Regions from separate parts of the Paenibacillus sp. 2KB_20 genome, predicted to be linked through region 1. Evidence: predicted binding sites of a transcription regulator. Region 1 holds the regulator's gene; the other holds the start of a gene.
The links. Region 1 encodes CtsR, which represses protease genes until heat stress. Its sites were predicted from a motif close to ATGGTCAATAAAGGTCAAACA; they were not measured.

Region 1 (4,429 bases):
CTTCTCCATAGGTCTTCTGCAGAAAGCCCGGCTGTGTCTTCACATTCAGTTCATTCATGACCGGGATTTCCGGGCCTTCCAAGAGGCCGAGATCCACACCAAGCCGAACATCGGATAAACGCTGGGCTGCTTCCTTGGAATCCATCACCGCCGCATAGGACAGTATGCCATAGGAGCGCATGACCCGATCCGTAATCCGAAGCTTGGATTCACCCAAGAGCCGGGCTCTGGCATTCTTCTCATGCTCGATGATTTGCAGGGCGACGCTGTGAAGATTCTCAATGATCTCCGACTCGGTTTGACCGAGCGTAATCTGATTCGAGATTTGAAACAGGTTGCCTAACGCTTCACTGCCTTCACCGTAAATCCCTCTTACCGTCAAGCCTACCTGCGATACAGCTGAGAGAATCCGGTTAATCTGCTGTGTCATAACAAGAGCGGGCAAATGCATCATGACGGATGCGCGAAGACCGGTGCCGACATTCGTCGGACAGCTTGTAAGATAACCTCGCTTGTCATCAAACGCATAATCGATCTCGGATTCAAAAACATCATCCAGCGCCGTCGCACGTGCCCATGCCTCACGAACCTGAAATCCGGGATATAAACACTGGATGCGCAGGTGATCCTCTTCATTGATCATAATGCTGACGGATTCATCTTCAGTAAGGATGACTGCACCGTTTCGGGATTCATTCGCCAGATTGGGACTGATTAGATGCTTCTCAACAAGAACCTTCTTATCCAGCTCATCAATCTCACTTAATTTAATTACATGCAAATCCCCGAATTCCTGCAAATCGTCCTTATTCTTCAATACATCCGTCAGGCGCTCTAGCACTTCTCCTGACTGCTGATCCGTTGCCAGCAGCGGGAAAGGAAGATGCTGCAGATTGCGCGCCACCCTGACACGGGTGCTGATGACAATGTCGGAATCCTGACCGTTCCCGCGCATCCACTCGCTCAGCGCCGAATCGGTAAACCGGAGATTAGACATCACGCATTCCTCCTACTAAAGTGCAAAATCTTACAATCTTATTCCTGAGCCATATTTCGCTCCAGCTCACGGATTTGGTCCCGTATCTCGGCAGCCGTTTCAAACTCCTCCTGCACGATCCGAATTTGAAGCTCCTTCTTAAGGTCATCGATTTGGCGTTTGATCTGAATCCGGCCACCCGTACGCTTCGGCACTTTGCCGACATGGGAAGTCCCCCCATGGACTCGCTTAAACAATGGATCCAATCGATCCGAGAAATATTTATAACACGAGCTGCAGCCGAACCGGCCAAGCTTGCTGAACTGGGAATACGTCATACCGCATTCTTCACATTGCAGCGTCTGAGCCATTTTTGCACCGGGGCTCTGGCCCTTGCCTGAAGGATCCAGATCCAGAAGACCTGACAGCAAACTGTGTATAGAAAAACCATTCGACGTGCCGGGGATCAATTCCCCTTTTTCACGGGCACAGGTTTCACAAAAATGAAACTCCGTTTTCTCCCCGTTCACAATTTTGGTGAAATGAAGTGTCGCCGGCCGTTTACCGCATTCTTGGCATAACATAATCCGATGCCTCCTTACACAGACTCACTTACCTAATAAAGAAATAAGCATCGCCTTCATAATCCTTGCACGCAGCTCATCCCGATAAGGAAGCTTCACATTCAGGCACTCCCTCGAAATGGCGGCCCGCATCAGGCTGGCCTCCCGCCTCGTTAAAAACCGGGATTCCTCCAGCTGGTAAATCAATCCTTCAGCCACCGTCTGATCAATCATGCTGCCAATGGTATGGTGAAGATGCTGCTGGAGTGCAGTATGCTGGGGAAGCTCGATACGCTGGATGCGTATGTACCCGCCCCCGCCGCGCTTGCTCTCGACAAGAAAGCCCTTCTCAAGCGTGAACCGTGTACTGATCACGTAGTTGATCTGGGAAGGAACGCAAGAAAATTGCTCCGCTAGATCGTTGCGTTGAATTTCAACGGTACCCTCCGGACTTTCCTGCAGTATGCTCTTCAGGTATTGTTCGATAATATCAGAGATATTACGCATTGGTCTGTTCATCCTCCACTGTTTGAAACGTTAAGACGGATAGTGATCTTACACGTCCGCACAGAGCCTTGCTTATACTTAATTTTAACCATAATCAAAATCAGCGAACCCTCTCGTTGACTTTGACTTTCTTTGACTTTAATCTCATTATAGCACATTTTTTCATTTTGCCAAGAGGGTTCTTCTCAATTTATCGCGTTAGCAGTTATTCTTATTGTACCCAGTTCTTTGACCGCTTATAGCCTCTTTCCCAAGAACAATTCATTTCAAAGGGCAACAAAAAAGAAGCAGCCTTCATGCCGGGTGAAAACCGGTCTCAAGGCCACTTCTCCATATCGTGCTCCTGTATCGTCTACATCTTCAAGCGTCATAACTGATCAAGTAGTGCTGTAATTCCGTATTGTAATAACCGATGCTGTATTCAATGATACTGCCTGTCCCATCATAAGAGGATCTGAGCCGCTTCAGTAACGGCGCGCCTATACTTACTTCAAGCAAGGAGGCAATCTCGTCATTTGCCACGGTCGCCAGGAAACGGTCGCGGAAATTCTCCAGCGTAATTTGACTCTCCTCGATGCGGTCATACAGAGACGGCAGTTCGGTGGAACCAAACTCTTCACCCATATCCACTTGGGATGACACATAGTGGGTGTAGTAAATGAAAGGGCTCCCGTCCAGTAAATACAAACGTTCAATAAGCAGGCACCGCTCCCCGAATTTTAAGAACAATTCGCTATCCGGCTCATTGAGCACCCATTCCGTCTTCAGGTGGCGTTTCCGAATCTGGTGTCCTTCTTCGACCAGAATTTCGGTGAATAGCTTGCCTTTGGAAAGCTTGGAGAAGGAAGTGTTCCGGGTCACAATCGTTCCTACCCCGCTCCGCTTCTCTACATACCCTTCCTGATACAACTCCTGGATTGCATTGCGGACCGTCATTTTGCTAACGGTAAATTCCTGTTCCAGCTGCGGCTCGGAAGGAATATGGGAGCCAAGTGGATACTCCCCATGCAGAATCCGATCTTTTATGATCTTCTTGATTTGCAAGTATAACGGACCGTTCTTCCGCGTGATCGACATGCTTCCTCCTACCTTTCCACGTCAGACATATGATGACTCATTGCCTGAAGCACTTCGCGTTCGCTCGCCGTCGGCGTATCCCCTGTTACGGTATGGGCAAGCATCGCCGCAGCTGCGGCAAAATCAACCGTCCGATTCGGTTCATATCCCTCCGAGATCCCGTGAATCACCCCACTGGCGTAGGCATCACCTGCGCCGATACGGTCATGGACGGAAAACGTCAAGGTTTTGGAAAAGTGAAACGCTCCATCCGTGTAGAGATAGCCTTGCAGGGAATGAGTGTTATCCCCGTTGATCTTGCGGTGGGTACCCGACGCAACCGTAATATTATACTTCGCTGCCACCTTCGGGATCAACTCCTGCAGTTGTTCGCTCTGATCCTCCCGGGTCGTCTCCATGCCAAGGATATAGATGGCATCTTTCTCATTCATAAAAACGATATCCGCTAAAGACAGCATTTCCTCATAGTGCGGCTTGGCAAACTCGTAGCGGTCCGCCCCCCATAAAGTGGGACGATAATTGCAATCGAACACAACGGTTCCGCCGTTTTTCTTAACTTCACGAGCCAGTGTCTTCATTTGGCCCCGTACCGTATCGTTCATGGAAAGGGTAATCCCGCAAAAATGGACCATGTCTATCTTTTCGGCAATCGCACCGAAATCGTACATGGCATCCTCCGCCGTATTAAAGCTGCTGCCCAGTCGATCCGTATAAGTTACACGTCCGGGTCTTACACCAAAGCCATTCTCCAAAAAGTACATGCCGACATATTTGCCTCCGCGGCTAATGAGCGCAGTGTCGATGCCAAGCTTGCGCAGGTAGGAAATCGCCGCTTCACCAAGCGGGTTATCCGGCAGCGTGCTGACCAGATATCCGTTATGGCCGAACCTTGCCACGGCCGACGCGATATTTACCCCCGTCCCGGAAAAAGAGTAATTCAGATGGCTCTCTTGAGCCAAGGAAGCATATCCCGGTACTTGAAGACGCATCATCACTTCGCCATATGCGGCAATCGTCTTAGGCATATTGATCAACCAGCGCTTTTAGCTTGAGATGCAGCTCTTGAACATCGCTAATGATCGTATCTCCACTGGCCGAGTCGATAATCGAAGAGTACACGTGCGGGATGACCTGCTGCACTCCCGCTTCGAATGCGATGCGCACGATGGCTTCAAAATTCTCTTTATCAATCCCGCCTGTTGGTTCAAGCGCGAATCCTTCCTCCGCACATGCCTTCGCTACCGCGCGGTACTCATCCTCCAGCTCCAAGCCTTGCATCGGGAAGTACTTCAGTGCGTTACCGCCC
Region 2 (4,429 bases), on a different contig from region 1:
CAGAAAGGTCTCGTGCTGCATGGGGTAACTTATGTGCCGGCAACCGCTTTGCGGGACGGCCTGGGAATGCCTCTTAAATATGATGCAAAAAACCGTACGTATACACTGGGTAACGGCTATAACAAACTGAGTGCTATCGTATATGATTCAACTGAAATCGGTATTCTGGTGAATGGTTCGTATGCCGGCGAGCCTGGCGGACAGATCATCAATGGTCGTCTGTATGTGCCATTCAAAGCGATCAGCGAATACATGGGTGTTCAGGGACAATGGAATCCTTCTTTGAAAACACTCAGCATGACACCAAAGAAACAGAATGACATTACCATTAAATCGGTTGCGCTGAAGAAGAAGGTTCAGGGTATGGATGCTGTTGTGAACTATCCTGTAATCAGTGGACTCGATAATGCAGAGGTCCAAGCCGAAATCAACAAAGTGCTGAAAGAAAATGCATCCGGCGTAATCAGCGGTGCCGAAGGGAATGCTGAGGAATTCCCGCCGTCGGAATCCAGTATCCCTTACGAATTCAGCGGGGACTTCGTGGTTCATTACAACCAGAACGATATCCTGAGCATTACGGCGTACAATTATTCTTACACCGGTGGTGCCCATGGCATGACCTTCCGCAAAAGCTTCACCTTCTCCTTGAAGGATGGCAAGCAAATGAAGCTGGGCGATTTCATCAACATGCAGGGCAAGAATAAACAGAAGCTGAACAACCTTGTGCTGAACACGATGAAAAAAGAAGGGGGCTACCTCGGCGGATTTGAGGGCGTGCCTGCGGATGCTGATTTTTATGTGAAGGATAATGCTGCGGTGCTGTACTTCCAGCTTTATGAGTACACCGCGTATGCCTATGGATTCCCGGAATTTGAGCTGAACCTGAAAGAGTGGAAGTAAGAATACGGTAAGCGGTTTGTGTAAACTGCAATCATTTATTTTCATACTATAGCTTGTCTAGAAACATGATGTTGTCCTGATGTAACGCTGTGCTGGAACGAGTTGCGAAAAATCCCCTGATCACGTGAGCGTGGAGTGTATACTCCCGCTTCCTGCGGTCAGGGGATTTATTGTTTTATCCCGAGGCTTGCCTTTTCCCCTCCTTTCAAGGTAAGGCAGGCCTTTTAGGAGGGGCGCCTTACCGTCTTTAGGTTTTATTGAAAAAGTTGTCCCCTCCAGTGAGAGTATCCCCGGAGGAGCAACGCGTTCGCCTTTGAAATCGGGAAACAACCTATCCATTCATTCCAGTTTCCTGATTTGAACAGCGACCGAAGGGGATACTCTCACTCTCCCGAATTGAAGTTTTCAATAAATCCCCTTCAGAGAATAAGAAAGGGCAGGCACCAGATAACGGCGCCTGCCCTTTACTTCATTTCTTTTATAAGCCTTGCGGCGGTGTATTCTCTAATACTTGATCGATCAGGCCATATTCTTTGGCTTCGTCGGCCGTCATGAAGTAGTCGCGATCGGTATCCTTCTCGATGCGCTCCAGCGGTTGGCCAGTGCGATCAGACAGGATGCGGTTCAGCTTGTCACGCATTTTGAGAATGCGGCGAGCACGGATCTCAATATCCGTTGCTTGACCTTGTGCGCCGCCGAGCGGCTGGTGAATCATAATCTCGCTGTTAGGCAGACCGTAACGTTTGCCTTTAGCGCCTGCGTTGAGCAGGAATGCACCCATAGAAGCAGCCATGCCGACACAGATCGTCGAAACGTCCGGCTTAATGAACTGCATCGTATCGAATATCGCCATACCTGCGGTAATGGAACCGCCAGGACTGTTGATGTAAAGATGAATATCCTTCTCAGGATCCTCAGCCGACAAGAACAGCATTTGGGCAATGATGGAATTGGCGACCACGTCATTTACGTCGGAGCCGAGGAAGATAATGCGGTCTTTCAGCAATCTGGAATAGATGTCGTACGCCCGCTCACCGCGGTTGCTTTGTTCAACGACCATAGGTATAAAACTCACGTGGAAAACCTCCTCTTAAGTACCTCATATAAATACTGTTACCGTATTACCCACATGATAAACAATTTAAATCAAAAAGTCAAAGATAGTCAAACTATTGGGTAAAAAAAAGAGCCGTCATGGGCACTTTAGGGTAATCAGTATAGAGAATAAAGATAAAATGGCGCGCCCGCGAGGAATCGAACCTCGATCTCAGGCTCCGGAGGCCTACGTCATATCCATTGGACCACGGGCGCATAAGAAAAATGTCTATCGACGTACATTCAAAGAAGACAGACCGCGTTTAGCGGTAGTTTTTCTTGCGATATCAGGAAGCTGACTCCGCGAAGTTTATACTTTCTGATATCTAAAAAATTAGCAACGAAGTTGATTATACCGCATCTATTACAAAAATACAATAGCAGACAAAACTTTGTTCCTATTATATAGACAAGCCTGTAGTTGGTCATAATGAATAAGAATGCTTGGGGTAGAGAAATATACTTTCGGACACTTGCAACCGGCATGATTATTGGTTAGAATAAGGGTGGGACTTAAAAAGTTCGACTGGGACATTTTACGACCAGGTAGAGGAGAGCCGAGACGAAGTTTGCAGGAGTGGAATGCATGCGTAACCTATTAGAAATACAAGAGCAGCTTCTGCCGGATCTGATGGATATTCTTAAACGAAGGTATTCCATCCTTCATCAGATCAAGCTGTCCGGAATTGTTGGCCGAAGAACATTGGCTTCATCACTCTCGATGACCGAGCGTGTCCTCAGAGCAGAGACTGATCTTCTGAAAGCGCAAGGGCTAATCGAGATTGAAACGCTTGGCATGCGAATCAGCAGCTCAGGGATATGCTTGCTGGAGGAACTCGAACCGGTTATGAATGAGTTATTCGGACTGGTTGAACTGGAAGAGAAGATTCGTCAGGCTTATGGGCTTCGTAAAGTGGTCATTATTCCCGGTGACAGTGAGTTATCTCCGGAAGTCAAACGCGAGCTTGGCCGTGCCGGAGCAAGAACGCTGCTAAGCTTTGTAAAGGATGGAGATACGATCGCCGTAACAGGCGGCTCCACGCTCGCCGAAGTAGCAGAGCAGATGTCCTCTTTACCTGGTGGCGAACCGCTGACAAGCACTTGGTTTGTGCCTGCCCGGGGCGGTCTCGGGGAGAGTGTCGAGATTCAAGCGAACACCATTGCCTCCAAGATGGCAAAGCGCGTGGGGGCTGAGTACCGATTACTTCATGTACCGGATCTGCTAAGCGAAGATGCCTACCAGTCTTTGGTACAGGATCAGCATATCCAGGAAATTGTGGATGTGATCAGGCGCTGCCGAGTCATTATTCACGGCATCGGAGATGCCATGGAAATGGCAAGAAGGCGGAAGCTGGATGAAAACTCTATTCAGAACTTGCAGGCAGATGGCGCGATTGCGGAATCCTTTGGCTACTACTTTAGTGAAGATGGTGAAGTTGTCCACAAAATGCTTACCCTTGGGCTTCGGCTTGAGGATATTATGCAGACAGAGACGATCATCGGCATTGCTGGAGGGCAAGGCAAGGGCAAGGCGATTCACGCGGTGCTAAAATTCGGACATGAGGATATTCTCGTCACCGATGAAGCAGCTGCACTGGAAGTCGAGAAGGAGATTGACGCCGGTATTTGAATCCACGGGCGTACAACTGATTTTTCATTATTGTTGTCTTGATTGGCTTAACGGCCAATCTTGAATATATAAATTTTACAAATATGGAGGGAACTACTCATGGTTAAAGTAGGTATTAACGGTTTTGGACGTATTGGACGTAACGTGTTCCGCGCTGCGCTGAACAACAGCGAAGTTGAAATCGTGGCAATCAACGATTTGACGGACGTAAAAACGCTGGCACACCTTTTGAAATATGACACAACTCACGGAAGACTTAATGCAACAGTTGAAGCTAAAGAAGGCGCACTCGTTGTAAACGGCCGTGAAGTGAAAGTATTCGCTGAGCGTAACCCAGAAGCATTGCCTTGGGCTGAGTATGGCGTTGAAATCGTTGTAGAATCCACTGGTATTTTCACAGCGAAAGACAAAGCTTCCGCTCACTTGAAAGGCGGCGCTAAGAAAGTTATCATCTCCGCTCCAGCTACTGACGAAGATATCACCATCGTTATGGGCGTTAACGAAGACAAATACGATGCTGCTAGCCACACCATCATTTCCAATGCTTCTTGCACGACAAACTGCTTGGCTCCTTTTGCAAAAGTTCTTGACGAGAACTTTGGTATCGTTAAAGGATTGATGACTACAATTCACTCCTACACAAATGACCAGCAAGTGCTTGATCTGCCGCACAAAGATCTGCGTCGTGCTCGTGCAGCCGCTGAAAACATCATTCCATCCACAACAGGTGCTGCTAAAGCGGTTAGCCTCGTTCTGCCACAATTGAAAGGCAAATTGAACGGTAACTCTATGCGTGTACCTACG

Region 2: a site for CtsR is predicted at 2,051-2,071, ahead of clpP (ATP-dependent Clp endopeptidase proteolytic subunit ClpP). Genes of this name have one in related genera too.

The regions. Positions count from the first base shown of each region.
Region 1 is NZ_JBFRHH010000021.1:8,083-12,511, reverse strand. Features, by position in the region: gene AB4124_RS31650 (protein arginine kinase) at 1-997, opposite strand, end outside; gene AB4124_RS31645 (UvrB/UvrC motif-containing protein) at 1,036-1,560, opposite strand; gene AB4124_RS31640 (CtsR family transcriptional regulator) at 1,585-2,046, opposite strand; gene AB4124_RS31635 (GntR family transcriptional regulator) at 2,407-3,123, opposite strand; gene AB4124_RS31630 (sugar kinase) at 3,132-4,148, opposite strand; gene dagF (2-dehydro-3-deoxy-phosphogluconate aldolase) at 4,141-4,429, opposite strand, start outside.
Region 2 is NZ_JBFRHH010000002.1:684,380-688,808, reverse strand. Features, by position in the region: gene AB4124_RS08780 (PdaC/SigV domain-containing protein) at 1-900, shown strand, start outside; gene clpP (ATP-dependent Clp endopeptidase proteolytic subunit ClpP) at 1,379-1,975, opposite strand; tRNA gene AB4124_RS08770 (tRNA-Arg) at 2,137-2,211, opposite strand; gene AB4124_RS08765 (sugar-binding transcriptional regulator) at 2,582-3,625, shown strand; gene gap (type I glyceraldehyde-3-phosphate dehydrogenase) at 3,725-4,429, shown strand, end outside.